2 linked regions of the Paludisphaera rhizosphaerae genome follow. The protein of the gene in region 1 interacts with the protein of each later gene in a pairwise test. Links are inferred from orthologs where the notes say so. Each region holds a gene or a part of one and is shown on either strand. Other genes may lie near its edges.

Region 1 (15,252 bases):
CCCTTCGGAAAGTTGACGATGGCCGAGAAGTTGTCGAGCAGCTCCGGATGATCGGGCCGCGAGCCGTTGGCCGAGGCGTAGACGGTGGTGGGGTCGCCGGCCGAGGAGAGGTACCATCGCGCCAGGTCGAAGAAGTGGATCGGCTCCTCCAGGATCCAGCTTCCCACGCGGGAGATGTCGTACCGCCAGCCGCTGGAGCCCTGGCGGTAGGGCTTCCGCCACAGTTCCACCAGAGCGTAGAGCGGCTCGCCGACCGCCCCGGCGTCGACGAGTTCCTTGACCTTCCCCCAGAGCGAGGACATGCGCAGCTCATGGCCGATCGCCAGCAGCTTGCCGCGGGCCGCGGCCAGGTCGATCAGCCGGTCGCAGTCCTCGACGCTCAGGGCCATCGGCTTCTCGAGCAGCAGGTGCCGACCCGATTCCAGCACGGCGGATCCAACCTCGTGGTGGAGGTCGGACGGCAGGACCACGCTGACGGCGTCCAGATCCTCGCGGGCCAGCATCTCGCGGTAATCGCCGTAGACCTTCGCCGAGGGCTGCTCGGAACGCGCACGCTCCTGGCTGGCCTCCGACCGCCCCGCCACCGCGACTAGACGAGCGTCCGAGACGGAATTGATCGCCCTCGCGTGGTGGGATCCCCACGCGCCATAGCCGATGAGGCCGAATCGCAGTTCAGACATAGCACGACCGTTCCGAGGGGTGATGGAGCCGCCCCCAGGTCGGGGCGATCCAGGATTTATTAAATATCAGAGAAGCCGGCCGACGCGAAACCCTGGCCTCAAGGCGGGCCTCGAATAATCAGGCGGGCTTACGGGTCGGAGGAAGCTGGCGGCGGGCCCGACTGTGGGACGTCGAAGGCGGGCTCGATCCAGAGCACCATGCCCTCAGTCGGCCCCTCTGGCGTGGTGGACTGGCCCTTGGCGTCGCGAGGGCCCATGAACCGACGGTGGAACAGGACGACGGGCTTGTCGGCGGCCGACTGACGGCTGGTGGAGAATCGACTGCCGCCCGATGAGCCCGTGCCGGCGTACCAGTCTTTCGGCTCGGCCGTCGACGTCGCGACCGTCCCATCGCATAAGACGTCGACCCGCCAGTCCTCGCCGTCCTTGACCTGGTTCAAAGCGACGACGTGGACGCCGGGCTCCAGCGGGGTGGAGACCTTGGGAGACGGAGTCGCGTTCCGCTCGATGCCTCGGGTCGCCAGGCAGAGGCGGTATCGGCGGCCGGCGGGGAGATAGAACTCCCAACGGTTGTCGTCGTACCAGAGTTCCTGCCGATGGACCACGGCGATCATCCCCAGGTCGTCCACCTCCAGCTCACGCGCCAGGGGTTTCAGGGCGTTGATCCGGGTCGTGAGGTCGGCGCTCCGTCGGCGCTCGAGCGAGTAGGACGTCCAGACGGCCACGGCCGCCGTAAGCAGGATGAGCGTCCGCAGGCCGACCTGCCAGCGTCGGCGAGGCGCATCGGGCGGCGTCATGGAACCGTCCCCGGCGCGCCGATCGACAGCTCCAGGAGGTTCCCGGAGGAGATCCATTGGGGAAGGTCGGGCGGCCGGATCGCGTCGGGAATGCTGATCCGCAAGAGGACCGTCGGCTTCGTCGCGTCCGGGGTGATCGTCACCGCCTCGGACCGGCCGATCTGCTCAATCTTCAGCTCGTGCGCGTGCTCGCGCAGCAGCCGAGCCAGCTCGGGGCTGTCGTACCCCGACGTCCCGCTTCCGCCGGCGAACTTCGTATAAACACGGACTTGATTCGGCGCTTCTTCGCGCAAGCGGACCCGGGCGATCAACTCCTGCGGGTCCGAGTGCGATGAGGTGCTGGTGGACGATCCTCCCGCCATCTGAGACCGCACCGCGAGAGTGGTCTTGGGAGGCAAGTGGACCCGCCAGGCGAAGTGGAGAGGCTCCCCTGTGTCGAGGGCCTTGAGATAGATCAGGGTCGGATCATCGACGGCCAGCTCCCCCGCGGCGTCGACCAGCCGGGCGTGATGCGCCGCCAGCCCCATCCGCTCGCCCCCTGCCCGGAAGGCGAGCACGCCGCCGATCAGGATGACGACGACGAGAGCCAGGTCGATCGCATTTCGCATCATCGCTCCTGCTCCTCCACCGGCCGCCGATCAAGGCTTACAGCGATTGCCCCTGGGAACACTTGCACGATAGTCGTCAACGACCTCCGGCGCGGCCGCCGAAATTCGAGAGAGCCTATGGGGCGGAGGAAGTCGGGCGCGGACCCGGCCACGGAAAGTCGGAGTCGGGCTCGATCCAGAGCGCGACGCCATCGGTCGGCCCCCGGGGCAGGAAGGGCGTCCCATGGACGTCGCGTCCCCTGAATCGCTCGCGGAACAGAACGACGGGCCTGTCGTCGTCGGAGGACGACTGCTCGCCCATCGGGACTTGACTGCCGCCCACCCCGCCAAGATTGCTGCGCCATTCCTTCGGCTCCGTCGTCGACGCGACGACCATTCCATCGCATGAGACGCCGAGACGCCAGCCCTCGCCGCCCGGGGGAACAACCATGGCGATGACGTGTCGGCCGGGCTCCAGCGGGGCGGAGGCCTGGGGCGGCGGCGGCGGCGCGCCTTCCTCAATGCCTCGGGTCGCGAGGCAGAGGCGGTATCGGCGGCCGGGAGGGAGGTAAACGTCCCAGCGGTCCGAGTTGTAGATAAATTGCGCCTGGACCACGGCGATCCTTCCCGGGTCGTCCACCACCAGTTCACGCGGCAGGGGAGACTGGGGGTAGAGTTTGTCCGTGAGATCGGCGATCCGATAGCTTTCCAGCGCGTACGTCAGCCCGACGGCGACGGCCGCCGTCAGCAGGATCAACGTCCGGACGCCCACCTGCCAGCGGCGTCGAGGGGCGTCGGGCGGCGTCATGGTGGGAAACTCCCCGGCGAGCCGACCGAGATCTCCAGGAGATTCGCCCAGTCGACCGACCTGGAGAGGTCGGGCGGGCGGAGCGCCTCGGGGAGGCCGACCCGCAGGAGGACCGTCGGCTTCTGCGCGTTCGGGTCGATCGCCGTCACGCCGGCCCGGCCGAGCTGCTCGACCTTGAGCTCGTGCGCGTGCTCGCGCAGCAGCCGGGACAGCCCGGGGATGTCGGCGTACCCCGAATATCCGAGGTGGCCGGCGATCCATATCGAAGCGCGGACCTGATCCGGCGCGTCTTCGTACAGCTGAACGCCGTCGAAGGCGACCTCGGCGAAGCCGACCCCGCCCGTTGGTCCGGACGGCCCTCCCAAGCTCGAGGTCGTCCCTCCCATCCGGGTTTGGATGTGGAGGTTGATCTTGCCGGGCATTTTATGTCGCCACGCGAAGTGGAACGGCTCGCCGGTGTCTATGGCCTCGAGATAAATCAAGCTCGGATCCTCACCCGGAAGTTTCGACAAGGCGCTGCTCCGGGCGCGAGCCTCCTCGCGCCGGGCGCGATACTCCTCCAGGGCCATCCGCTCGCGGCCCGCCTGGAAGGCGAAGACGCCGCCGATCAGGACGACCGCCGCGATGACCAGGTCGATCGGGATGACCGTCGCGAGGATCCGGTGGATTGCGTTCCGCCTCATCTCCCCTGCTCCGGCCGCCTTGTTCGGAGGGTCGACGGCTGCTCCCGAACAGCGAATCCAAGGGACATTGACGACGTCCCTTCTCCCCTGGTGGGAAAAGGGACGCTCGTTGGGGCTTTGCCAAAGCGTTATAGACGCTCATCCTTCGTGGGAATTCGAAGCCGGCCTCAGGCCAGGGCCTCCCTGCAGTAGTCGACGCACTTGCGGACCTCGGCCACGGCAGTCGAGCCGGCGGGGATCTTGTATTCGACCTCGATGTCGCCGGGGAAGGTCCACTTCTCCTGCTTCATGAGCTGGAGGACTTCCTTGATGGGCGTCCCGCCCTGGCCCCAGGGGAGGTTCTGGCCGTCGGCGGTCCGGTCCTTCAGGTGGAGGCTGACGATCCGGTCGTGGTACTTCTCCAGCAACGGGATCGGCGATTTGCCCTTGGTCCCGGCATAGTAGTGACCGATGTCCACGTTGAACCCGATGTACGGGCTGTGGTCCAGGATCGGGTCGTGGTCTTCCAGCTTGGGGTAGTTCTCGGTGTGGTTGTGGAAGCCGACCCAGATCTTGTACTTGTCGGCGAACGGGGCGAGCTTCTTGGCCATCGCCTCGCTGCGTTCCAGGGTGATCCCCTTGCAGCCCAGCGCCTGGGCGACCTGGAAGTTCAGGTCGATCGCCTCGTCAGTCGAGCCGAAGGGGATCTTGTGCAGGTGCATGTTGACGCCGGCGTCGTTGTACATCTTGCGCATCTCGGCGCACTTGGCGAGGATCGCGTCGCGCTGGACGTCCATCAGCTCCGTCGGCTTCTGACCGGGACGGCCGCCGCCGGGGAGGCCGGTGAAGGTCCGGATCGGGCCGTCCATCATCTCGCACTCGCTGAGGCCGTCCGTGATGAGGGCCTTCAGGGTGTCCTCGGCCGAGGCGATCTCGCCGCGGTAGCTGTAGGTGATGCAGCCGATCCGGACGCCGTTGAAGACGGAGTTCGGCTTCTCCTGCGCGGCCGCCAGAACCGTCCGGGGGAGGACCGAAGACGCGGCGAGGGCCGCCGCCCCCCCCAGGAACGACCGGCGGGTCGTCGTTGCATCAAGAATCTGTCGCATGTCCATGGCTGCTGCTCCTTCGTCGCGAGGCCCGCCGGCCGACCACGAATCCGCCGCCGCCCTCGAAGTTCTCAGGCTACCACGAGGGCCGCCCCGCCAGAACGAGCCTCCGCCGCGAAGGGGCTTGCGGCGGGCGTCGCCGGCGGTGGAACATAAAAGGGCGAGACCAGCCCAAGCTGTGCCTCCGTCCCCTCTCCCGTCGGCAGAGGGCGGTCGCGCAGCGACGGGTGAGGGTTGTCGGAGTGCAGAGGGCGAAACGAACTCGCGCCGGCCGAGACCGCCGTGGCGGCCGCGAATCGCGACGCCCCTCATCCGGCCTTCGGCCACCTTCTCCCGGGGGGAGAAGGGACGAGTAGCGTCGACCCCGTCCCGCAAGCAGGACCCCGCCCCATGCGACCCGGCCTGTTCCTCCCGCTCGCCCTGCTCGGCCTGGCCCCGCTCGCTCCGGCGGCCGACGGCGTCCCCACGTACCACGGCGAGATCAGCCGCATTATCCAAACGCGCTGCCAGGACTGCCACCGGCCGGGGCAGGTCGCGCCGTTCTCGCTGCTGACGTATGAGCAGGCCCGCAAGCGAGCCGGCGACATCGCCGGCGTGGCTTCGGATCGGTCGATGCCCCCCTGGCACGCCTCAACCCGGGAGGGCGGCCCGTTCCGCGACGTCCGCGTGATGCCGCAGGACGAGATCGACGCCCTCGCCGCCTGGGCCTCCGCCGGCGCCCCCGAGGGCGACCCGACCGACGCGCCGCCGCATCGCGAGTTCCCCTCCGACTGGCCGCTCGGCGAGCCCGACCTGGTGCTGAAGCCCTCGGCGGCCTACACGCTGGCGGCCGACGGCCCCGACGAGTTCCGCGTCTTCGTCTTGCCCAGCGGGCTGACGGAGGGGAAGTGGATCCAGGGGATCGACTACCGGCCGGGCAACCTCCGGGTCGTCCACCACGTCCTGGCCGCCTTCGACACTCGCGGCCGCGCCCGCAAGCTGGACGAGGCCGACCCCACGCCGGGGTACTCGGTCTCGGGCGGCGGCTACCGGATCTTCCCCGAGGGCGAACTTGACGGCTGGGCCCCCGGCAAGTCCCCCCACCGCCTGGCCGACGGCGTCGCCCGGTATCTCCCCGCCGGCTCCGACGTCCTGCTGCAGGTCCACTACCACAAGAGCGGCAAGCCCGAGGAAGACGCCACGGCGATCGGTCTGTACTTCGCGAAGGCACCCGTCGAGAAGCAGCTCCGCGCCGGGGGCGTGCTGCCGCCGTTCCGGCCCCTCACCTTCAAGCCCGACCTGACGATCCCGGCCGGCGCCGACCGGCACGAGGTCCGCGGCTCGATGACCCTGCGGAGCGACATCCACGTCGTCGCGGTGATCCCCCACATGCACTGGCTGGGCCGAGACTTCCTCCTGACCGCCGCCCTTCCCGACGGCTCGAAAACAACGCTGATCCGCATCGACCACTGGGACTTCAACTGGCAGAGCACCTACGACCTGGCCGCCCCCCTGCCCCTCCCCAAAGGCACCCGGCTGGAGATGCTGGCCCACTTCGACAACTCTGAATCCAACCCCTCCAATCCCACCAGTCCCCCCAAAGAGGTCCGCTGGGGCGAGCAGACCACCGACGAGATGTGCATCGGCTTCATCCACTACACCCGCGACGACGAACACCTCACCGGCGGCCCCCCCGCCAGGAAGTACGACCCCCTCGCCGACTGGTGGCCCTGATCGGGCAAGGCCAGACGTTGAGGTTCGTCGGTTCCCTCTCAGGTCCGCCCGGGTCGAGGACTGACGGCGACGTTCGCGAATGTTCCGGCGGCCCGTCAGGGCGTCGTCCAAAACGCCTTGCCCGGATTGCACTTAAAGAAAGCCTGGCGGGGGGCGTCCGCGTTGCGGGAGATGGGCGTTTCGGGTACAATCGTGGGATTGGAACGGCCCTTGCAGACGGCGTGCGCGCGTGGGTGCGTCGCGAGGGCGTTGACGAGGGAACGGAGCCGCCGTGAGTACCGCCGATCAGCCGACCAACGGGGCGCTGGCGCCCTTGCCGCTGGACATCGAAGAGGAGCTGAAGGAGAGCTACCTCACGTATGCGATGTCGGTCATCATCAGCCGGGCGCTGCCGGACGTCCGCGACGGGCTGAAGCCCTCGCAGCGCCGGATCCTCGTCGCCATGCGCGACCTGGGGCTGGGGCCGAACTCGGCCACCAGCAAGTGCGCCGGCATCGTCGGCGAGACGATGAAGCGGTACCACCCCCACGGCGACAACTCCATCTATCCCACCCTGGCCCGCATGGCCCAGTGGTGGAACATGCGGCACCTCCTCATCACCGGCCAGGGGAACTTCGGCAGCATCCATGGCCTGCCCCCGGCCGCCATGCGGTACACCGAGGCCAAGCTGAGCCCGGTCGCCGCCGAGATGCTGGAGGACATCAACTACGACACGGTCGACTTCCAGCCCAACTACGACGAGAAGTACCAGGAGCCGCGCGTTCTCCCCGGCAAGTTCCCCAACCTGCTGGTGAACGGCTCGGGCGGCATCGCCGTGGGCATGGCGACGTCGATCCCCCCGCACAACCTCGGCGAGGTCTGCGACGCCCTGATCGCCTACATCGACAACCCGGGGATCGACCTCGACGAGATCATGGAGTATCTCCCGGCCCCCGACTTCCCCACCGGCGGCGTCATCTGCGGCCGGATGGGCGTGAAGGAGGCCTATCGCAGCGGCCGAGGCCGGCTGATCCTCCGCGCCACGTCGACGATCGAGGAGCTGAAGGACGGGCGCTCCCAGATCATTTTCAGCGACATGCCCTACCAGCTCACCAAGGAGCCGCTCCTCAAGAAGCTGGCCGAGCTGGTCAACAGCGGCCGGATCACCGGCGTCTCCAACATCGACGACTTCAGCGACCGCAAGGACCCGGTCCGGATCGCGGTGACGGTCAAGAAGGGCGAGGACGCCAACGTCATCCGCAACCAGTTGTACGAGTACTCGCCGCTGCAGGACACGTTCAGCGTGATCATGCTGGCGCTCGTCGACGGCCGACCGCGGACGTTGCCCATCAAGGAGTTCCTCCGGCTCCACGTCGAGCATCGGATCAACGTCATCCGCCGCCGGACGCGATACCTCCTCCGCCAGGCCCGCCAGCGCGCCCACATCGTCGAGGGCCTGCTGATCGCGCTGCATTACATCGACGAGATCATCCGCGTCATCCGGACCTCCGCCAACCCGGCCGAGGCCCGCATCCGCTTGATGGGGATGGAGGTCTCCGCCCAGATCCTCCAGCGCGCCCTCAACGACCCTGAGGCCAAGGAGTCGACCAGCCTGACCCGCATGCAGGCCGACGCCATCCTGGCCATGCAGCTCCAGCGCCTCACCGGCCTGGAGGCTGACAAGCTGGCCCAGGAATACGTGGGCCTGAAGGCCGACATCGACCGCTACGAGGCCATCCTGGCCGACGAGCAGTTGATCCTCGAGATGATCCGCAACGACCTGCGGGAGCTGAAGCAGAAGTACGCCAACGCCCGCCGCACCGTGATCTCCGACGAGGAACTCGGCGACTACGACAAGGAGTCGCTGATCCGCGAGGAATACATGGTGGTGACCGTCACCCACGACGGCTACATCAAGCGCCAGCCTCCCAGCACCTATCGCGCCCAGGGTCGCGGAGGCCGCGGCATCACCGCCGCCAACACCCGCGACGGCGACTTCCTCGAACACATGTTCGTCGCCCTGACGCACGACTACCTCTTGTTCTTCACCGACAAGGGGAAGGTCTACTGGCTGAAGGTGTACGACCTCCCCATGGCCACGAGGACCTCGGGCGGGCGGGCCGTCGTCAACCTGCTGCAACTCTCCGAAGGCGAGAAGATCACCGGCATCGTCCCCGTCCGCGAGTTCCGCGACGACGAGAGCCTGATGATGGTCACCCGCCGCGGGACCGTGAAGAAGACCGACCTCACCGCCTTCAAGCGGCCCCTCGGCCGAGGGATCATCGCCCTGGGCCTGGACGAAGGGGACCAGCTCATCGGCGTCGCCCGCACTAGGGCCGGCGACCAGGTGGTCCTCAACACCCGCGAGGGGATGGCCATCCGGTTCGACGAGTCCGACGTCCGCTCCATGGGCCGCCCCGCGCACGGCGTGCGCGGGATCAGCCTGGAAGAGGGGGACGAGGTCGTCGGCATGGTTGTGGCCAACGGCGGCGAGGACCCGGCGAGCCTGCTCACCGTCTGCGAGAACGGTTATGGGAAGCGGACGCTGCTGGCCGAGTACCGGTCGCAGAACCGCGGCGGCAAGGGGCTGATCGACATCAAGACCAGCGACCGCAACGGCCGCGTGGTGGCCGTCGCCAAGGTGACCGACGCCGACGAGGTGATGATCACCACCACCGGCGGCATCCTGATCCGCACCCGGGTCGGAGACACCCGCCCGATCGGCCGCAACACCCAGGGCGTGCGGCTCATCCGCCTGGACGACGGCGACGCCGTCAGCAGCCTCGCCAAGCTCCCCGAAGAGGAGCTGACCGCCGAGGCCGAAGCCGAGCTAGAAGCCGCCCCCGTCGCCCTCGACGGCCCCGTCGCCGAAGGCCACATCATCGACGACGGCGTCGCCGAAGCCGAGGCCAGCGACCACATGGAAGACGAGGCCGACGGCGAATCGGAAGAGTGACCGCCGAGAAGCCCCGGAGGGACGCGCCATGCTCTTGAGGAACCTGGAGATCCGCGACTTCCGGGGCTTTCATCACTTCCGAATCCCCCAACCGGGACGGGTCAACCTCCTGGTCGGGACCAACAACTACGGCAAGACGTCGATCCTGGAGGCGGTCAGCTTCCTGGCGGCCGTCGGGGAATTCTCGCCGATATGGCACGCGCTTCGGCGGCGAGGAGAAGAGATTCGAAGCGATGTCGGGCCGCCTCCTCCGGCCGCCTGCCGCTGGGATTGGCGTTCGCGCAATGGTTCATGGAACTTTTCCGGATTCCGCCAAGATTAGAGCCGCTCCTCTGAAGATATAGAGACGCGACCCCGTCTCCATTCAGAGGACTCGACGATGATTCTCCCCGAGTCGGACCAGTCCAGGCCGCCCGTCGATCCTCAACGCGACAAAGGCGGCGTGCGCTGTCCTCGGTGTGGGGGAGAGGCGCTCGTCGCCGGCGGCTTCGCTTCCCACGGGGGGAGCCGGCCCGTGTTCCTGCCGCAGTATTGCGGCACGCCGTCCTACGCCGGCATCATCCCGCCGCAGTTGTTCCGGGCCTGCCTCTCTTGCGGGCTGCTCTGGTCGGCCGTCGACCCCAAGGGCCTCCGCGCTCTGATCGCCCGCTGCGGCGGCGAACTGGGCCTTCAGCATCTCGACGAGATCGACCACGGCCCTTACCGCGACCTTCCCGACACCGACCTCGCCCGCGAGATCGGCGATAAGATCGCCGAACTGGACGCCATCGCCCGAACGCAGACGCCCGGCGCGATGGTTCGCCGCTGCCGCGAGCTGTACAGCGCGACCTGGGACCAGGCCCATCTGGACGCCAAGGAGTGGCCGCGCCTCAGCCGCGAGGACAAGCTCGAACGCTTCGGCTGGTCGCCCAAGGAGAAAGAGAAGAAGGCGCCGCTCGACGACTTCGACTCGCCCTTCTTCTGATCCGTCGCGCGAGGGCTGATCCCGCGGGCGAACGACGACGATGTTCTCCGCGGCCCGATTCCATGCGACGTCGCGGATGATCGGGCCCGCGGGCGTCGCTCCTTTCACTTTCGCTCCTGGGGGATCGTCGGACCTCGTCGTCGCAGTCGACGTTGTTGAGATTCGGTCCGCCGGATGTCCCTTTCGCACCACGCGCCGTCACCGAATCACACCGCCCGATGCCGGCCGGCATCCCCTCCACGCGCCGATCGAGACCTTGACTTATCCTTCCCACAGACTTGATCGGACCGGGCGAAGTCGACCGGACGATCGACCGAGAAGGAAAGGAAGGGCATGGATACATATCGATTTGGATTCGTCATGGAACAGGCCCTGGGCCACCGCGTTTATCATCGCAACCTTGAAACATGGAGCCGCGGCGATACGTCGTATGAAGCAACCTGGATGTCCGTCCCTTCATGGCGGGACGATCGCTGGAACCGCCTCCCCCTGCTGAATCGCAACTACTCCGTGAGGATGAGCTTTCGCGCTCGCGACCTGGTTCGGGCGAGGCAAGCCGAAGGCCCCTCGTTCGACGCCCTGTTCTACCACACCTTCGTCTCCTCCCTGTTCAACCGCGGGGCCTCGCGCGATTCGCCCGTGGTGATTTCGATGGACGCCACTCCACTGGGGTTCGACGCCTTGGGCGCGGGGTATGGCCACAAGGCCGACGCCCCCGGCCTGGCCAGTCGCCTGAAGCTCCGATGGTACAAACGCCTGTTCAACTCCGCCGCCGCCGTCACCTGCTGGAACCGATGGACGGCCGAGAGCCTTATGAACGACTACGACGTGGAGCCGTCCCGAATCTCGGTCATCTCGCCAGGCGCCGACCTGGATCGGTGGAAGCCCACACATCGCGACGATCGCGACAACGCCCGGCCTCGCCTGCTGTTCCTGGGCGGCGAGTTCGAGCGCAAGGGAGGGCGCGTCCTCCTGGACGTCTTCCGTTCGCACCTGGCCGATCGCTGTGAACTCGACATCGTCTCCGACGAGGCGCCGATCGAATCCGAGGGGCCGATCCGCGTCCATCGCGGCGTCACCCACGAGAAGGGAGGGTTGAAGGCCCTCTTCGACGCGGCTGACGTGTTCGTCCTCCCCACCCGGGGCGACACCTTGCCGCTGGCGATCACGGAGGCGATGGCGAGCGGGCTTCCGGTCGTCTCCTGTCGCGTCGGCGCCATTCATGAGCAGGTCGTCGAGGGGGAGACCGGGCTGCTGGTGCCTCCGAACGACCCGGCCGCCCTGGCGAAGGCCTTGACCTCGCTCCTGGACGACCCGGCCCGGCGGCGGGAGATGGGGATCGCCGGCCGCCTCCGCACCGAGAGGCTCTTCAACGGTCCACGCAACGCCGCGGCCTTGATGGACTTCTTGAAGAGGGTCGTCGACGACGCTCGCGGCCGCAAAGCGGCTCCAGCGAATCGCCCGATCGCGGTCCCGATCGGCGGTCGGCGTTCGACGATTCGATCGACTCGATCGTCCTGAACCGCCGTCCCCACGGGATGAACGCGGAGGACGGAAGCCGTCGGCCATGGATCGGCCCCCTCGTCGCATCCCCGGAGGACGCGACGAGGGGGCTGTCCGTCAACGCCACCGCAGGCGGGCGACGCGCGGCTGGCGGGGGTGGGCGCCGTTGATAAGGACGGCGACGTGGTCGACGGTGGGGACCACGACGTCGGGGCGGGCGCCGCGAGTGAGCCGACCCAAGGAGATCTTGCCGGTGGACGCGCCTCCCACGGCGAAGGCTCGGTTGGCGGGCCGGCAGCGGTAGAAGTCGCCGTTCCCCTTGCCGTAGAGAACCGTCAGGCTCTGGTCGCCGGAGTTGGAGACGGCCAGGTCGAGCCGGCCGTCGCCGTTGAAGTCGGCGGCGGCGATCGCGTTGGGGGCCTTGCCCACGGGGAGGGTATACCTCGCGGTGAAGTTCCCGCTGCCGTCGCCGATCAGGATGCTGACGTTGTTGCTTTCCTCATTGGCCGCGGCGATGTCGGGGACGCCGTCACGGTTGAAATCGCCGATCGCCAGCGCGGTCGGGGCCGTCCCGGCGTTGAAGAAGCGGACGTCCTGGAAGGTCCCGTCGCCGTCCCCCAGCAGGACGCCGACCTTGTTCGCCGAAGGCCCGGCGTCGGCTCCGTAGGTCACGGCCAGGTCGGGAATCCCGTCGCCGTTGAAGTCGCCCACGACGAGCGAATCCGAGTTCGCGCCGGCGGCGACGAACTGGACGTCCTGGAAGGTGCCGTCGCCGTTCCCCAACAGGATGCCGACCGAGGCGCTCTCATCGGCGGCGATGTTCGCCGTGGCGACGTCCAACTTGCCGTCGCGGTTGAAGTCGCCGACGACCACGTAGACTGGCTCCGCCCCCGCGCCCTGGGTGATGGGATCGCCGAAGGCCAGGTTCCCCGCGCCGGTGCTCTCGTTCAGGATCACGCTGAGCTGGTTGGTGGAGAACGTGCTGGTCGCCAGGTCGGGCTTGCCGTCGTTGTTGAAGTCGCCCACGGCGATCGAGATGGTCGACGGGAAGAACGGCGACGGGTCGCCGGTGAAGTACTGGGCGGCCTGGAAGGTGCCGTCGCCGTTCCCCAGCGTCACGCCCAGATTCGCGCCCCCCAGCGCGGTGGCCAGGTCGAGCTTGCCGTCGCCGTCGAAGTCGGCCAGGCCCGTCGAGTTCGGGTTCCCCTCGAAGGCGACCGGGGCCGGGGGGCCGAACTGGACCAGACCCAACGTCATCAACTGACGTCCTTCCAGCAGGTCGAATCCCCTCGTCCCGCCCGTCCTACGCCGTCGGGTCGTCGTCTGGTGCGTCCTCATGAATGGCGACTCCCTGGATGCTCTAGCCTGTGGAATCGAGGCAAACGTCCCATTTGCTGCATTCAGACGTTTCCGCGATCAGAAGCCTAGAACAAGAAGGGAACGCCGTCTGGGAAACCTCGAGGAGCCGCGACGACGGGTCAACGGCGCCGGTGGAGAGGTCGCGAGAACCGGGAGTGGTTCAGGAGTACGGTGACGCGGCCGGAGCCGTTGAGGACCGCAAGGTCCGGGAGCGTCCGGTTGGCGATGCGGCCGACGGCGATGTTTCCCGAAGCCCCTGCGCCGGCCGAGAAGAGGCTCTGGCGAGGACCGAAGCGGACGAAGTCGCCGTTCCCCTTGCCGTAGAGGACGGTCAGGCGTCCGTCGGAGTCGAGCACGCTCAGGTCGAGCTTGCCGCTGCCGTTGAGGTCGGCGGCCGTAACGGCGATGGGGATGGAGGAAAGCGGGAGAACGGAGCGCCGCGTGAAGCCTCCCCGGCCGTCGCCGATCAGGACGCCCACGCTCTTGAGGAAGTCGTCGGTCGGCGAGGAGCCGGCGTTGGCCGTCGCGATGTCGAGGACGCCGTCGCCGTTGAAGTCGCCCATGGTCAGGGCTCTCGGCGCCGAGCCGGCCAGGAACAGACTCGGCGTTCCGAACGTGCCGTCGCCCTCGCCCAGCAGGATCCCGATCGTCGATTCGAGCGACTGCCGGCGATTGGCGAAGGTCACAGCCAGGTCGACGACGCCGTCGCCGTTGAAGTCGGCCGCGGCGACGGTTTCGATGGTCGCCAGGTCGGCGGAGGGAAGGTCCAGGCCGTTCTGGAACGTGCCGTCGCCGTTGCCCAGGAAGACGCCGCCAGGGCGCGAGCCGTAGCGGAACCCCGCCGCGACGTCGAGCTTGCCGTCGCCGTTGAAGTCGCCCACGGCCAGGCTGTACGAGAGCCCCCGCGCGGGGGTCGTCGCGGCGGCTTCGAAGCTCAGGGAACCCGACCCCGCCCCCGTGTTGAGCAGCACGCCGAAGTCGCTGGGGTAGCCGGGAAGGCTGGAGCCGCTACGGGCGTATGCAAGATCCGGCTTGCCGTCGTTGTTGAAGTCGCCCACGATCACCGTCGTCGTCGATCCGCTCGCGGCGGCCGAACTCGCCGCCGTGTCGAAGTACCGCGCCGGCCCGAACTTCCCGTTCCCATAGCCCAGCGCGACGCCGACCTGCGAGTTCCCGGCGGCCATCGCCATGTCGAGGAGGCCGTCGCCGTTGAAATCCGCCAGGACCGGCGAGTTCGTCGCCAGCTCAAACGGCGTCGACGAGCTCGGGACGAACCGGACCGCGCCGTAGGTCATCAGCCGACGATCCTCCAACGTCTCGACGCACCGGGTCGTTCGTCGCCGCCGCCGTCGCCGAGTTGTACCCCAATTGATTCGCATCGTCGGAGCCTCCTCGTGTTTTCTGGTTCACAGGTTCGAGATTGGCGCCCTGGACGGTGAACACCTCCCCTCGTGCTCAGGAACGGCGGATCCGCCCCCCCCCCCGCCGACGGGAGGAGTCGGCGGGGGCGGTGTCGACGGTTCAATCTCAACGATGCCGACGCAGCGGCCGCGAGAACCGGGAGCGGTTGAGCATCACGTTGACGTGGCCAGACGAACCGGCCGCGACGACGACGTCGGGGAGCGTGCGATTGGCGACGCGGCCCACGGCGATGGAGTTGCTGGAGGCGTCGGCGTCGACCGGGAAGACGCTCTGGCGGGGGCGGAATTTCACGAGGCCGCCTCGACCGTCGCCGTAGAGGACCGTCAATGAGTCGTCGGCGGGGGTGAGGACGGCCAGGTCGAGCCGGCCGTCGCCGTTGAAGTCGGCGGTTGCGACGGCGGTGGCGGCGGAGGCGAACGGGATCGTCGCCTGCTTCGTGAAGGCTCCCGCGCCATCGCCCAGCAGGACGGTCGCCTGATTGGTCCCGGCGCTGGTGTAGCCGCCGAAGGAGACGGCGGAGGCCGCGGCGATGTCGAGGGCGCCGTCGCGGTTGAAGTCGCCCACGGCCAGCGAGGTCACGCTCGTCCCGACGTCGAGGTCCGTCATGTCCTGGAACGAACCGGTCCCGTCGCCCAGCAGGACCCCGGCTTTGTAAACGACGGGAGGACGCGGGTAGACGTCGGAACGATTGAAGTAGGTCGCGGTCAGGTCGAGCT
Region 2 (15,170 bases), on another replicon or contig:
ATTTCGGAGAGAGCGTCGGAGCGATCTGGCCGATAACGGCCTTCCCCCCTCGCGGGGGAAGGTGGCCGCGAAGCGGCCGGATGAGGGGGGATCGGCTTCTCACGCGTCGTAGGCTGTGACGGCGAAATCGGTGGACCGTTTCCTAAGCCGGGCTCGTAGGCTGGGTCGAGCCCTAGCACTCGCGAGTCGTCGTCTTCTCAAGGCTGGGTCTCGACCCAGCCTACCACTTGCCAGCGAATCCCGAGACGGAGAGGGTCATTGTTTCCGAGCGGTTCCCGCCGCCGGATCGTCCTTGAGCCTGTCCAGGATCGGGTATTTGAACCTCCAGTACCGAAGGTAATAGATCGGAGCCATGCACGCTCCGCCCGTCTCGATCTGCAAAGGGGCCTTCCGCACCGCGACGTCCTCCCCGAGGTCGACGTGGAGCGTCATCACCGTCAATTCCGCGCCGGAGCGTCCCTTGGGATCCCTGTGCTCGGAACCGAGGACGTCGCGCGCGGCGGCCTCCACCCGCTCGCCGGCATACTCGCCGAGGACCCGGCGGGTCGTGAACAGATACCAACTCGCTTCCGAGAAGAAGAAGCTGACGAGCGGTCGTTCGCCGGGCTCCAACGCGACGCGGCCGAGCACCTCGGGGTGGGCGTCGCCGAGCAGGGTGTATCGCCACGTCGACGGGTCCATCGTGTGTTTGCCGATGAACCAGAGCGCCGTCGCGCGGATTTTGGTGTGGGGCCAGTCGGTCATCCGTCGCGCTCCGGCTGAATTTTCTCGGGGGTGAGGCTCGCCCCAGATCCGGTGTGGCAGGCATCCCAGGAATCGATCGCGAACCTTGGGTGCCATGGCCACGCTCGTCGTGGCCATGCGATCAGCGACGGGTTTGCAACCGTCCCACGCCGGTTCATGGCCACGCGAGCGTGGCCATGGCACCCGAAAAATATCCGCATTTTCACGCGACGATTAGAGTCGGCCTTGATGGATGGGGAGCGGCTTGCGCGTGCGATGGCGGTCGCCCCCTCATCCGGCCCTTCGGGCCACCTTCCCCCGCGAGGGGGGAAGGCCGTTATGATTTCATGCGATCACTTGTAGACGGCGACGCCCGGGACGGCGCCCTTGAACTTCTCGACGGCTTCGGGGGTGACCTTGGAGCCGATGAGGTAGACGGACTTGAGGGTCTTCAGGCCCTTCAGAGTTTCCAGGCCGGCGTCGGTGACCTCGGTCCGGCTGAGGGCGAGGACCTGGAGGTTGGGGAGTTCCTTGAGGGCTTCCAGGCCCTTGTCGCCCACCTTGCTGTTGGTCAGGAAGAGCATGGTCAGGCCCTTGAGGTTCTTGACGGGCTCAAGGCCGGCGTCGGTGACGGCGGGGCTCATCAGGGTGAGCGCGGTCAGGCCGGTGAGATCCTTCAGTGAAGCCAGCGCGGCGTCGTCGACCTTGCCGTTGTCGATGTAGACGACCTGCAGGTTGGGGATCGTCTTGAGCATCGCCAGCACTTCCTTGTCGCCGGCCCACTTCTTCATGATGTTGACCGTCGCGACCTCAGCGCCGTCTTTCCCCTTGTCGATCGTCAGCGACGCGCCGAGCTTGTCGAGCTCCATGCCGGCCACCTTCAGCTTTAGCGCGGCGACTTCCTTCTGAAGCGCGGCGATCTGCTCCTTGAGCTTCGCCGGGTCCTCGGCCGGGGCGGGGGCGGCGGGCTTGGCCTCCTCGGGCTTCTTCTCGTCCTTCTTGGCCTCCTGGGCGAAGGCGTGGGAAGCAAAGGCCAGGGCGGCGACGCAGAGGAGGGCGGTCGCGCGGGGCGACCGGCGGGCGGGGCGGTCCGAAGTCATGGCTTGGGGCTCCCTGGTCTCTCGTGGGGGGGGGTGGACGGCCTCCAAACTAACGCGAGAAACGCCGCCCGACAACCATGGTCCCACACGAGGCCTTTCTTGAAATCCTCATCATCACCAGCGCACAGGCGTCACAACGAAGGAATACGATACGCCTGCCGCGAGACCCGACGTGGGTCGCGTCCTCCCCAGCGAGGACCATTTCGGGCGTTGACGCCCGCAGCCCCACAACGGTCCCCATTCGGAACCGTCCGGAGCGACCTGTAATCGAGGCGACCTCGTCGCCTCTCCCTCCCGTTCGATCCATCAGAAGGCGTATTCATGAATCGTCCCAAGCGTCTTGGCTTCACGCTGATCGAATTGCTGGTGGTGATCGCGATCATCGCCGTGCTGATCGCCCTGCTGCTGCCGGCCGTGCAGAGCGCCCGCGAGGCCGCCCGTCGCGCCCAGTGCGTCAACAACCTGAAGCAGCTCGGCCTGGCCTCGGCCAACGCCGAGTCGGCCACCGGAGCCTTCATCCCCGGCTTCGGCCCCGACTTCAACGCCGCCGTCATCGGGGGGACCTGCGGTTCCCGCCCCAACGTGATGGCCCAGCTCCTGCCGTACCTGGAACTGGGGAGCACGTACAACGCGTTCAACTTCGAGTGGTGCCTCAGCGGCTACGGGCTCACCACGGCCAATGGGACGGCCCAGATGCAGATCGTCTCGGCGTACGTCTGCCCCTCGGACCCCAGCTCCGTCAAGTTCTTCGACCTGGGGTACACCAACTACTGCGCCAGCCTTGGGGCGACCGCGGCCCAGCGGCTCGGCACAACGGCGACCTCCTTCGAATCGAACACCGCCCGCGCGGGCATCTTCAACGTCGTCGGCCTGGACACGACGTCCTCGACCTTCCCCAACAAGAATCGGGCCCTGCCGGTCACGGTCGCCTCGGTGACCGACGGCACCAGCAACACGGCCCTTTTCTCTGAGACGAAGCGCAGCAAGGCGGCCAACACCACCGCCGACGCCGCCGGGTGGACCTCCGGCATCCTGCCGACCGACCCGGTGAACTTCATCTACATCAGCAACGGCGACCTGGGCGTGGCCTCGAACTGCTACTACAACGGCCCGGGCTACGCCGGCCGGCTTACCTATCGCGGCCAGCAGTACTACCGCAACCTGCCGATCAACGGCTACTACAGCCACACCCTGACGCCGAACTCCAAGTGGTTCGACTGCGGCGTCTTCGGCACGGCCTTCAACAACGGCCACATGGCGGCCAGAAGCTTCCACTTCGGGGGCGCAAACACCGGCTTCGCCGACGGCTCGGTCCGCTTCATCAAGGATGCGATCAGCCTGCCGACGTGGCTCGCCCTGGGAACCAGGGCCGGCGGCGAAGTCGTCAGCGCCGACGCGTACTGAGGCCGGCGGCTCCCTCGAGCCCGACCCATCACCTCGATCCTCATGGGAGGCGGCCTAACCGCCGCCTCCCCGCCGTTTCAGCCCCCAGAACCCGGACGGACAGCCGACATGCGTTTCTCTCGCCTCGCGATTCTCATCCTTCCCATCGGGCTGACCGTCGGCTGCAGCGAGCCGACCGGCGCACCCGTCACCGAAGCCAACCAAGCCGAGGTCGCCCTCAACGACGTCGGCCAGATGTTCCGCCAGTACACCTTCAATCAGCACAAGCCGCCGACGAAGGTTGCGGACTTCGCCCCGCTGGAAGCCGTCAACCCGATCGGGCTGAAGGCCCTCCAGGACGGCAGCGTCGTCGCGCGCAGCGGCGTGGTCATCCAGGACGTCGATGAAGGACCCGCGACCAAGGATCCGTCCGACGAGGTCATGGCCTACGTCAAGGAGGCCCCCACCTCCGGCGGCCTCGTCCTCATGCACAACCGCACCATCCGCCCGATGACGGCCGACGAGTTCAAGGCCGCCAAACTGGCCGGCGACGGCGACATGGCCGCCGGCGCGGCCGCCAGGAAGAAGCCCTGAGGCCTGTTCCTCCCGGCCGCCACATACCCCTCGGCCCGCAAAGCGACTCGGCCCGGCTCCCGCCGCCCTCATATCAAGAGGAAGGAGGAGGCCGGGCCGAGTCGCGTCTATTGCTTCACGCGCCGATCGATCGAACGATCAGGAGAGCAGGAACTCCAGGTCCTCGCGGGTGAGGCTGGAGATCATGCGGTTGTCGGCGTTGAGGATGGCGTCGGCCAGGTCGCGCTTCTTCTGCTGGAGGTCGAGGATCTTCTCCTCGACGGTTCCCCGGCAGATGAGGCGGTAGGCGAAGACGTGCTGGGTCTGGCCGATTCGGTGCGACCGGTCGATGGCCTGGGCCTCGACGGCCGGGTTCCACCAGGGGTCCAGCAGGTAGACGTACTCGGCGGCGGTCAGGTTGAGGCCCAATCCGCCGGCCTTCAAGCTGATCAGGAAGATCGGGCACTCGGTATCGGTCTGGAACCGCTCGACCTTCGCCGCGCGGTTGCGGGTGCGGCCGTCGAGGTACTCGTAGACCAGCCCCGCGTTGTCCAGCCGCTCGCGGACGATCGACAGGAACGAGGTGAACTGCGAGAAGACGAGCACCTTGTGCCCTTCCTCCACGACCTCCGCCAGCGACGGCAGCAGCATGTCGAGTTTGGCGCTCGGGCTGCTGGTCAGCTCCTGGTTGATGAGGCCCGGGTGGCAGGCCGCCTGGCGGAGCCGCAGCAGGGCCTCCAGAACCTCGATCTTGGAGCGGTTCAGCTCGGCCGAATCCTTCTTCAAGAGCGCGTCGCGATAGTGGACGCGCAGCTCGTCGTAGGTCTTGCGCTGGTCCGACTCCATGTCGCAGTAGAGGGTCTGCTCGGTCTTGTCCGGCAGGTCCTTCACCACCTCGGACTTGGTCCGCCGGAGGATGAACGGCCGCAGGGCCTTGGCCAGCATCACGCGGTCCTCGCCCTCAATACTGGAGGCGCCGGCGTAGCGCTTGAAGACCGTGTCGCTGCCGAGCATCCCCGGATTGAGGAACTCCAGGATCGACCAAAGCTCGCCGATGTGGTTCTCGATCGGCGTACCGCTGATCGCCAGGCGTTGGCGGCCCCTCAGGAGACGCGCGGCCTTGGACGACTGGCTGTCGGCGTTCTTGATCGCCTGGGCCTCGTCGAGGATCACGTAGTCGAACTCGAAGTTCAGCAGCTCGGCGATGTCGGTGCGGAGCGTGCCGTAGGTGGTGACGATCAGGTCGTAGGCGTCGAACTGCTCGCGGAGCGGATGGCGGCCGGGGCCGGTGTAGTCCATCACCTTGAGCCGGGGCGTGAACTTCTCCGCCTCGGCCAGCCAGTTGAAGACCAGCGACCGGGGCACGACGGCCAGCGTGGGGCCCTTCGCCTGGCGGCGGAACCGCCGGCGCTGGAGCAGGGCGAGCACCTGAATCGTCTTACCCAGACCCATGTCGTCGGCCAGGATGCCGCCGAAGCCGAACCGCTGGAGGTAGTCCAGCCAGCCCAGGCCCTCGCGCTGGTAGGGGCGAAGCTCGCCGTGGAAGCCCGGCGGCGAGTCGAGCGGGACGACCCCCTCGAACTGCCTGAGCTGCTTGCGAACCTTGGTGAACGCCTCGTCGATCTGGATCTCCGGCTGGTTCTCCAGGAGCGCGTCCAGCAGGCCGGCCTGAGAAGCGTTGAACCGCAAAGCGCCGTTTTCGGCCGCACCCAGGTCCGCCAGCAGGCCGTACTTCTTGAGCCACTCCTCGGGGAGCATCCCCATGGAGCCGTCGCCCAGCTCGATCATCGTCTCGCCGCGGCGGGCGGCGGAGAGGAGGTCCGGCAGGCTGACGCTCTGGCCGCCGTAGTCGACGCCGCCGTCGAGGTCGAACCAGTCGATGCCCGTGGAGAGGGCCAGCTTGAACTCGCCGGCGGGGCGGATCAGCTTCCCTTCGGCCTCGACCCGCCAGCCGGCCAGCACCAGCTCCTTGGAGACGGCCTCCAGCCGCTTGGCGGGAAGCTCCAGCGTGTTGGGGTCGAGCCGAGGGTCCTTGGCCTCGCGGAAGCCCAGCTCGAAGAGCTTCACGTCCGCGGCGCTCTCGGTCTTGGGGTCGCGGCGGATGACCAGGCCCAGCTCGGTCGAGACCGCCAGCGGCGTCGTCCGGCCGGCGGGGATCACGGCGCCGTCGTAGTCGAACTCCAGGTCGGCCAGCAGCTTGTCGGCGGCCAGTCCCCAGTTCTGCCGGGGGGTCCGAAGCGTGATGCTCGGCCGAGGCTTGGCGACGATCTCCTCCAGCGGCATCGTGTCGACCAGCTCGGTCGCCGGGACGCGAGCCTCGGCCAGGATCCGGCCGAGCATCAGGTCCTGCTGGGGCTCGACGAAGCTGATTTCCTTCTCGTAGCGAAGCCGGACGATCCAGGTCATGACCCCCAGGTCGTCGAACCTCGCGGCGCGGCCGACGCCCAGGATGAGGAGGCCGGGGAGCAGGATCAGAGGCTCGGCGAGATCCATCCGGGCGTCGTTGCGCCGGAGGGCGCCGCGCCACGACCAGCGCTTGCCGCCAGGCTCGGTGCGGAGGTCCAGGGCGAACCGCCAGGGCTGGCCGTCGTCCCAGCGCATCGTCGGGGGCTCGTCCTCGCCGTCGGTCCGGCGGAGGCGGAGCCGGCCGGAGCGGGCCAGGCGCTCGACCAGCGCGGCGTGGTCCTTGCGGAGGATGAACCGGCGGGTGCCGCGCAGCTCGGCGGCCGGGTTGCGCCGGCCCGGCTGCTGTCGGCCGTTGCGGGCGGCCGGCTCCTCGGCGGCGGTCGGTCCGTTCGCCGGCTCCTGGCCGTTGGCGTTGGCGTTGGCGCCGGTGACGGCGGCCACGCCCGCGGTGAGGGTGGGGACGCCGTGGTGGGCCTCGTCGAGCAGGGCCAGCAGCAGGCGGTCCTCGGGGTCGTACTTCACGTGGACGGCCTTGGGGGCGTACCACCAGGGGCGGAGCGGCCCCCACTCGCCGGTCGGCTTGCGCTGGCGGCGGGCGAGGTCGATGACGATCTGGTTGTGAGCCTGGCTGGCCGCGACGTCCAGCACGTAGACCAGCAGCCGCTTGGCGTTGCGGTTGACCGCCTTGGCGCCGCCGCCGCCGTTGCTGGCGTTGGCCTCGCGGCGGGCCTTGTTCCGCGCGGCGCGGGCCTCTCGGGCGTTAGCCGGCGTCCATCCGGGCGGGTGCGCGCCGGGAGGGCCTCCCTCGGGGGTCGGTCCGCCGGGGCCGGGGGGCCGTTGGTGCTCGCCGTTGCGGGGGCGGTCGCGGTCGCGGGGCCCTCGGTTGTTGCGATCCTTGTTGGCGTTGCGGCCCCGGGCCGGCCGCTGGGGGACCTGAGGGCCCGGCCGCTTGGGAGCGCCGATGATCACGTCGCGGCCGTAGTCGGCCATCGGGTCGTGCTCTCGGTCGCGGTCGCGATACTCGCCCCCCTCGACGGGCGCCTGGCCGACGGCTCCCTCAGGGTGGGCCTGGCCCTGCTGGGGGGCGCCGGCGGGTCGGCGGGGGGGCTCGGCCACCAGGCGGACGGCCATGTTCGGCGGCGACTGGAGGAAGCCCCGCGAGTCGGCCAGCAGCAGCGTCGCCCAGAGGTGCTTGCAGGGTTCGCCCTGGGGGCCGAAGTACGGGCAAGAGCAGGTGGCCAGCAGCCGAGCCCCGCGCAGGCGGGCGCGAACCCGATACTTGGTCGTCCCCCGGACCCGGGCGACGACCTCGTTGGGCTTGGCCGACATCAGGCTGACGCGGCCCTTCGAGAAATAAGACTGGCCGCGCGCCCGGACGGCGTCGCTGAAGTTCCGCCCGACTTTTTGGGCTATACCCATCATCGATTCCCACCCCGAACGCATCGATCGATTCTTGCTCGAGACGACCCGTTCAATTTCGCCGCCTTCGCGAGCTTCAAGGAACGCCGAGGCACTTCGCTTCCCGATAATGCCTGCCCCCCTTCTCCCCTGGTGGGAGAAGGTGCCCCGGAGGGGCGGATGAGGGGGGTCGTCACCGTCGGCGGACTTCGGGATCCCCCCTCATCCGGCCTTCGGCCACCTTCTCCCACCAGGGGAGAAGGAAGGTTTCCGTCGCCTTCTCCGATGCTCAAATCCTCTGCCAAACGATATCGGGGCAAGGGCCCCCCTTCGACCGCCGCTCAAACGTCAAGGTTCTTGACCTCCAGCGCGTGCTTCTCGATGAAATCCCGGCGCGGTTCGACGTCGTCTCCCATGAGAGTCGTGAACAGGTCGTTGGCGGCGGCGACGTCGTCGAGCCGGACCTGCAGGAGGGTCCGCCGCGACGGGTCCATCGTGGTCTCCCAGAGCTGCTCGGCGTCCATCTCGCCGAGCCCCTTGAACCGGGTGATCTTGATGCCTTTCTCACCCAGCTTGCGGATCGTCGGCGCCAGCGAGCGGAGGTCCAGCAGCGAATGCTCCTCGCCGTCGCGGTGGAGGATGAACCGGGGCGGCGGCTCGTCGCCGGTGACCTCGTGGGCCAGCAGCGATTCGGCCCGCAGGCCGTACTCGTCGCGGAGCCGGGCGAGGTGCTTGTTGAGCGTCTTGACTTCCAGGAACTCGTGGACCCGGTGCGTGGGCTTCGCGGCCTCCTCGGAGGATTCGGTCGCGGAGTCGTGGGCGGCGTCGTACTCTTCCTGGCTCCAGTAGGGGGTCTCGTGACCGTGGTCGTCCTCGATGAGGAAGAGCGGCAGGAGCCCGGCGCGGTGGTCGGCCTTGGCATCGGTCGCCGGGTGGGCGTAGCCGAGGAACTCCCGCAACGGCCGGTTGCGGCGGCCGAAGGCCCGCAGGCCGTGCTCGATCGCCCCGCCCAGCTCCACGAGGTGCTTCAGACGCTCGCCGTCGATCGCGCCGGGGATCGAGGTCGGACCGTCGGTCGCGTCGGCCACGGGGGCGTCGGCCGGGACGAGCACGGCGTCGGCCAGGCCGGCGGACATCAGGATGCCCGTCATCTGCTCTTCAGTCTGGACGTACCGCCGGTCCTTCTTGCCGCCGGCCAGCATGTAGAGCGGCGGCTGGGCGACGTACAGGTGCCCCTCGGCCACCAGGCGGGGCATCTGGCGATAGAAGAACGTCATCAGCAGGGTGCGGATGTGCGAGCCGTCGACGTCGGCGTCGCTCATCATCACGACCTTGCCGTAGCGCCGCTTGGTCGGGTCTTCTTCCTCGCCGATGCCGTTGCCGACGGCCGTGATGATGTTGCGGACCTCCTCGTTCCCCAGCACGCGGTCGAGCCGGGCTCGCTCCACGTTGAGGATCTTGCCGCGGAGCGGGAGGATGGCCTGGTAGAGCCGGTCGCGGCCCCCTTCGGCGGTGCCGCCGGCGGAATCGCCCTCGACGAGGAACAGCTCGCTGGAATCCTGGTCGTGGGTCGTGCAGTCCATCAGCTTGCCGGGGAGGCCGCCGCCGGAGAGGACCCCCTTGCGGTTGCGGACCAGTTCCCGGGCCTTGCGGGCGGCCTCGCGCGCCTCGGCGGCGAGCTGCGCCTTGGCGACGATCTTCTTGGCGGTCGCCGGGTTGTTCTCCAGGTACTCGGCCAGCTTGTCGTTGACCACCCGGGCCACGATCCCCTCAACCTCGCCGTTGCCCAGCTTGGTCTTGGTCTGGCCCTCGAACTGGGGGTCCGGCACGCGGACGGAGACGATCGCCGTGAGCCCTTCCTTGAAGTCCTCGCCGGTGATGACGAGGTCCTTTTTGTTCGCCGGCGCGGCGTTCTTGGCGTACTGGTTGAGCGTCCGCGTCAGGGCGGTGCGGAAGCCCGTCAGGTGGGTGCCGCCCTCGATCGTGTTGATGTTGTTGCAGTACGAGACGACCATCTCGCTGATCGAGTCGTTGTACTGCATCGCCACGTCGACCTCGACGGCCGCGACGTCGTCCCGGCCGCTGAAGAGGACGGGGGGGTGGAACGGCGTCTGGGCCCGGTTGAGGTAGACGACGAACTCGCTCAGGCCCTCCGACGAGAAGAACTCGTCGCGCCGGGGCTCGCCCTCGCCGCGCTCGTCGACCAGGTGGATCCGCACGCCCTTGTTGAGGAAGGCCAGCTCGCGGAGCCGCTTCTCCAGAACGTCGTAGGAAAACTCGATGGTCGTGAAGATGGTGGCGTCGGGGAGGAACCGGATGGTGGTGCCGGTGCTCTTGGCGGGGCCGTGGGGCTTCACGGGGCCCATCGCCGCGCCTTGCTCGTACTGCTGGCGCCAGATCTGGCCGTCGCGGCGGACCTCGGCCTCGAGCCATTCCGACAGGGCGTTGACCACGGTGACGCCGACGCCGTGGAGGCCGCCGGAGACCTTGTAGGTGTCGTGGTCGAACTTGCCGCCGGCGTGGACCTTGGTCAGGACGATTTCCAGCGTGCTCTTGCCGGAGTCGCCGTGGGCGTCGACGGGGATGCCGCGGCCGTCGTCGACGATCGAGGCCGAGCCGTCGGCGTGGATGGTCACGACGATGTTCTTGCAGTACCCGGCCATCGCCTCGTCGATCGAGTTGTCCACCACCTCGTAGACCAGGTGGTGCAGACCCCTCGTCGTGGTGTCGCCGATGTACATGCCTGGGCGTTTGCGGACCGCCTCGATCCCTTCCAGGACGCGGATGTTGGCGCTGGTGTAGGAGCCCTCGCCCCCGACCGCCGCGCCGTGGCCGTTCCCGGCCTCGCCCTCGATCACGTTCGCGTCGACGCCTTCGTTCTTGGTCAAATCCATCGCGGCGGTTCCTCGGTTCGTCCTATCCCTCGGTTCGTCCTTCCTGGGGCTTCCGTGCCAGTCGTCTCACGATCAATCAGACGGCGGTCGGCTTCCAACGTTCCCTCTCCCCCCGGGAAGAGGGCAGCCGCGCAGCGGCGGGTGAGGGTCGTCGGATTTCAGAAGGCGCGTCGGTCCCGCAGACAATCAATCCAGGCCATGCCTACAGGTCCGACGACCCTCACCCGGCCCTTCGGGCCACCCTCTCCCGACGGGAGAGGGGACCTGACCACGCCGGTTCTTTGGAAATCCCCTCGGGTTCTCTCTGGCGGTTGATTCCGAACGTTGCACGATCAAATCAGTCAGTCGTCCACCCGGCCGATCCGGAACCGCAGGTCGTCGATCCGCGCGTCGGGGCAGGCGTCGCGGAGAGCCTGGAGCAGCTCGTGCTTGCGGTAGGCGGAGAGTTCTTCGAGCAGGGCCGGATGGTCGACGGTGACGGTCAGGGTGTTGCGACGAACTTCTCCCAGGCGGGTCCGGCCCTGGTGGGCCTCGCCGACGGCGGCGTCCCAGGCCGTTTGCAGCGCCAGCATGGCGTGGAGCCGACCGTAGCCGCGCGCGACGAAGAGTTCGCCGAGCACGTCGGACAGGGGCCGGGGGCCGCGCTGGTCGGGGTTGGGCATGCGGGTTTGGCGTCCTGGTTCGTTCGTTCGAGGGATCGACCGATCAGGGTCGGGCCGTTTCCTCCGGCCCGGCGCGGGGGTCGCGGCGCGTCGTCTCAGCGCTCGCGGGTCAGGGGCATCACGACGTAGGTGTACTGGTCGGGGGTCTTGAACACGGCGGCGTTGCGGGCGTCGATCAGCTCGGCGGTGATCTCGTCGTCGTCGGCGAGGGTCTTGAGGGCGTCGAGCAGGTAGCGGGGGTCGAAGGTGATGTCGACCGCCTTGCCCTGGTAATCGAGGGGCAGGTCGACCTGGGCGGAGCCCACGTCGGCCGCCTGGCTGGAGAGCTTCAACGCGCCGGGGCCGAATTGGAAGTCGACCCCGCGGCTCTCGTCGCTGGTGACGATGGACGCCTGCTCGACGGCCAGCTTGAGCGGGCCGACGGCCATGGGAACCTTGGTCTCGACGGTCGTCGGGAAGACGTCTTGATACCGCGGGAACCGGCCCTCGACGAGCCGGCTGTAGATCACGGCCCCCTCGGTCCGGACCAGCACGGCCGCCCCCGACTGGATGGTCAGGTGGACGAGCAGATCGTCGTCGACAAGGTTCCGTTCGATCAGCTTCAAGGCCTTTACGGGGATGACGGGCGTTCCGGACGGAGCAATCGGATCGTTTTCGGCGGTCGCCGGGGCGACCATCTTGGCGAGGCGTCGGCCGTCGGTCCCGATCATCGAGATCCCGTCCGGCTTCAGCTCCACGAGCACGCCGCCGAGGGCGTATCGGGCGCTCTCCAGGTCGGTGGCGAAGACCGTGCGGCGGATCAGCTTCTTGAGGTCGCCGGCCACGATCACGTGGTACTTGTCGGCGGCGAAGTCCGGAACCTCGGGGTAGAGGCTGGGGTCTTCCAGGGGGAGCTTGAAGCTGGACCGGGCCCCGCGGACGAGCAGGTGCTCGTCGCTGGTCTCAAGCAACAGGTCCTCGTCGCCGCTGGTCCTGAGGATCGGGCCGATCTTGGCGGTCGGCAGAATGGCCGAGCCCGGCTCCTCGACCTTCACGCCCAGAACCCGGTGGCGGATGCCGACTTCCAGGTCCGTCCCCATCAGGACCGAGCCGTCCTCGTCATCGACGCTGAACTTGACGTTCTGCAGGATCGGTTTGGGGCTCCGCGCGGGCACGACGCCGCTGACCATGTTGAAAGCGGTGAGCAGTCCTTCGCGATTGCACAGGGCCTTCATGCGCGTGCCTCGTTCTGGCTGATGCATCGCCTTCCGCGTCGCGTCCGATCGCGTCGCCCGGCCCTGGTCGTCGCCGAGGGGCCGGAATGGGAAAGGCGAACCAACGTCGGGCGGGGTCCGCTTTGGTGGGGACGGCCGCGGTCTGGCGTCGGTTGGGGGATGGGGGAGTCGGGCCGGGCCGCCCAAGTCCGCCACGTCTGCTAGAGAAGATTACTCCCGACTATCATACCACGACGCGGGCCCCGAGGGAGCGCCCACGCGACGGGAATCGCGGGATCGCGGCGGATTTCTCCTCGGGCTGGGCCTCGCATGCCCCAGAGCCCTTGGAACGAGGGCGACGGCGTCGCCCCGCCGGGCTTCGACTCCCGGCGTCTTCCCGTATTCCCATGAGAGAGAAACTGAATCGCCGTATTAAATACAGCGCGACGGCCGGCCTGTGGATAACTTCCAGGGCGTCCGACGAAGTCCATCCTACCAAAAGACTTAATGGAACGCAACCGAAACCCCGCGCTGTTGAAAAGTCGGTCGATCCCGTTGTGGACGACCCGCGCGCCGAGGTTCACCAGGGCGCACGGCGCGGCCGACGCGCTGCCCCCCCTTGTGGATCGTCGCCGACCCGGCGCGCGGCCTGGCCGTGAGTTATCCACACCCCATCGACCACATCGTCGGGTGCCATGGCCACGCTCGCGTGGCCATGAACCGGCCCGGGACGACCGCGCGACCGTCGCCGATCGCATGGCCACACAAGTGTGGCCATGGCACCCAGACCAGCTACCCATCTGGAAAACCGAGCCTGATCGGAATCCAAGGCGCCAGAACGCGCAATCAGGAAGGATACGAGAAGCCGGGCGCCCACGCCCAGGGCTGCCGATCCATCGGCCTGCGCCTCTCTGCGTTCTCTTTTTCGGTCGGCGAGACCCTTCGGGTTGAATCCGTTCCGAAGACTGGTGGGCCGGGTCAGGCGCGGCGGGGCTGGAACCGGTGGCGGGCGTCGAACGTGGCGACGACGCCGGAGCGGGAGGACATTGAGCTGGGGGCGTCGACGGCCTCGGGGGCGTCGGCCCAGGGGGCGGCGGCGCCCCAGCCGCGTCGGAGCCATCGGGCCAGCAATTCGGCGCGGCTGCGGACGCCGAAGTGTCGGAAGATCGCCTTGGCGTACTCGTTGACGGTGTGGGGCTTCAGTTCAAGGCGTGCGGCGATCTGCTTGTCGCCGTCTCCCTGGAGGAGGCAGGCGAGGACGCGTCGGACGCTCGGCGAGAGTTCGGAGGGTGAGGGCTCGGCGTACCGCGCCAACGAGCCGCCGACGTGGGGCGCGAGCGTCGCCTGCGCCTCGCGGAGAATCGCCTGGTCGCGCGGGCCGAAGTCGCGCCTCCCCGAGGCGCGGAGCACGATGACGCTCGAGGTCTCTCCGGCCGCCGCGCCCGGGATCGGGTTCGAGCACCAGGCGGTCATATCGGCCCCGAACGGCCCCTGGATCAGGTCGTAGTCGCGCGAGCCGTACCAGTCGCGGTCGGCGATCATGTCCTTGCGCGTCAGGCAGAGCCCCGCCTGTTCGCGATACCGTCGGTAGTACTCGATCATCGCCGGCGAGTATTGAGGGTCGGACCGGAACTTCGCCAGGTGGGCGATCAGCGTCCCGAAGTCCAGGAATCCGGGACGCCACCAGAACGTCACGCCCAGGTCGCGCATCCGAAGGTCGAGACAGCCGGCCATCTCCCCCGCCAGCCCGAAATCGGCGTCGACCAGGTCGGCCAGTCCCTCGACCCAGTGCTGACGCCAACCGGCGCGGTCGGCGCCCAGCTCGCGGCACTCGCCGGCGAGGCGCCAGATCGTGCGGGCGTCGGCCAGGCTGAGGCGGGCGGATTTGCCCATGAGGTCGTGGTCCCTTTCTCGTCCGTCGCGGCGTCCATACCCCTGGTTTCAGGGGGGCGGCGATTCGCAGGCGAGTGCTACCGTCCTGCCACGGCTGATCATATTCGATCCCGACGATCGGTGACGGCCGCCATTGTAAGACTTCCGCCGCCGCGCCACCACCCATGCGGGCTGGCGATCGGCCGCTCCACGCCCATTGACGCCCACCTTGAGGATATGGCGCTCATGATAATCCCACGCCGTCGTTCCACGTCGCCCCCGCCGCGTCGCCGCGCCGCCCGTCTCGTCTTCGAGCCGCTGGAGGACCGACGGCTCCTCGCCCGCCTGGAACTCATCACCCCGGTTTCGTCGGTCTCGATCGCGGCCAAGAGCGCCAAGGCCGAGACGATCAGGACGGCCAAATGGGATTTTCCCGGGGGCTCGGGCCAGCTCTTGCAGGTCGGCGAGACTCCGGTCTCGACGAGCGCCGGCGGATTGTTTCAGCAGCAGACGATAGACGGGTTGGCCGTCGCGTCCGCGGTCCCCCGAGGCAGCACGGATCCGTCCAACCTTTACAGCATCTTCGCCTATGCGAATGGCTCCGTATTCAACAACCAGTCCTTCACGGACTCGACGGCCGGGTTCCTGGACAGCATCGATTTCTCCTACGAGTTCGCCGTCCAGAGCTTCCGGATCGTCCCCGAACCGGGCGAGAAGGTCGGCGACACGCTCGTCCTGCAGTTCGGGTACAACTTCAGCGCGACCCCGAACGGCCTGACCCCCGCTTCCGCGACCTACACGAGAACCCTGTCGATCGACCCGGGCAACGGGCAGGGGATGCAGTCGTTCGTGAAGGTCGAGAAGCCTTCGCCGGACTCCCCGGTCGGATTCAGCCTCTCCCCCCAGTTCACCACCAAGATCGGGGCGGTCGTCCAGATCGGGATGAAGGGCGAAGCCTCGCTCGTC

Evidence for each region.
Region 2: the proteins of gyrA (region 1) and gyrB interact in binary tests that used the Escherichia coli proteins (3 or more experiments, as listed by UniProt). The link is inferred for Paludisphaera rhizosphaerae from one-to-one orthologs.

What each region holds. Positions count from the first base shown.
Region 1 is NZ_JAALCR010000048.1:9,553-24,804, forward strand. Bases 6,255-9,488 are described here. They hold gyrA (DNA gyrase subunit A), read left to right. Parts: upstream 6,255-6,624; coding sequence 6,625-9,288; downstream 9,289-9,488. Other genes in these bases: G5C50_RS30150 (monooxygenase), read left to right, coding at 6,255-6,353; G5C50_RS30160 (AAA family ATPase), read left to right, coding at 9,317-9,488. In the rest of the region: G5C50_RS30120 (Gfo/Idh/MocA family protein), read right to left, coding at 1-680; G5C50_RS30125 (hypothetical protein), read right to left, coding at 809-1,477; G5C50_RS30130 (hypothetical protein), read right to left, coding at 1,474-2,088; G5C50_RS30135 (hypothetical protein), read right to left, coding at 2,201-2,872; G5C50_RS30140 (hypothetical protein), read right to left, coding at 2,869-3,555; G5C50_RS30145 (sugar phosphate isomerase/epimerase family protein), read right to left, coding at 3,723-4,646; more of G5C50_RS30150, read left to right, coding at 5,031-6,254; more of G5C50_RS30160, read left to right, coding at 9,489-9,610; G5C50_RS30165 (hypothetical protein), read left to right, coding at 9,803-10,252; G5C50_RS30170 (glycosyltransferase family 4 protein), read left to right, coding at 10,586-11,773; G5C50_RS30175 (FG-GAP repeat domain-containing protein), read right to left, coding at 11,873-13,093; G5C50_RS30180 (FG-GAP repeat domain-containing protein), read right to left, coding at 13,234-14,493; G5C50_RS30185 (FG-GAP repeat domain-containing protein), read right to left, coding at 14,642-15,252. UniProt on the Escherichia coli protein: A type II topoisomerase that negatively supercoils closed circular double-stranded (ds) DNA in an ATP-dependent manner to maintain chromosomes in an underwound state.
Region 2 is NZ_JAALCR010000055.1:2,444-17,613, forward strand. What follows is about bases 7,702-10,853. They hold gyrB (DNA topoisomerase (ATP-hydrolyzing) subunit B), read right to left. Parts: upstream 10,478-10,853; coding sequence 7,925-10,477; downstream 7,702-7,924. Other genes in these bases: G5C50_RS31085 (DUF721 domain-containing protein), read right to left, coding at 10,819-10,853. In the rest of the region: G5C50_RS31055 (hypothetical protein), read right to left, coding at 256-744; G5C50_RS31060 (leucine-rich repeat domain-containing protein), read right to left, coding at 1,077-1,823; G5C50_RS31065 (DUF1559 domain-containing protein), read left to right, coding at 2,145-3,227; G5C50_RS31070 (hypothetical protein), read left to right, coding at 3,336-3,800; G5C50_RS31075 (DEAD/DEAH box helicase), read right to left, coding at 3,939-7,604; more of G5C50_RS31085, read right to left, coding at 10,854-11,139; dnaN (DNA polymerase III subunit beta), read right to left, coding at 11,235-12,353; G5C50_RS31095 (response regulator transcription factor), read right to left, coding at 13,311-14,225; G5C50_RS31100 (hypothetical protein), read left to right, coding at 14,451-15,170. UniProt on the Escherichia coli protein: DNA gyrase negatively supercoils closed circular double-stranded DNA in an ATP-dependent manner to maintain chromosomes in an underwound state.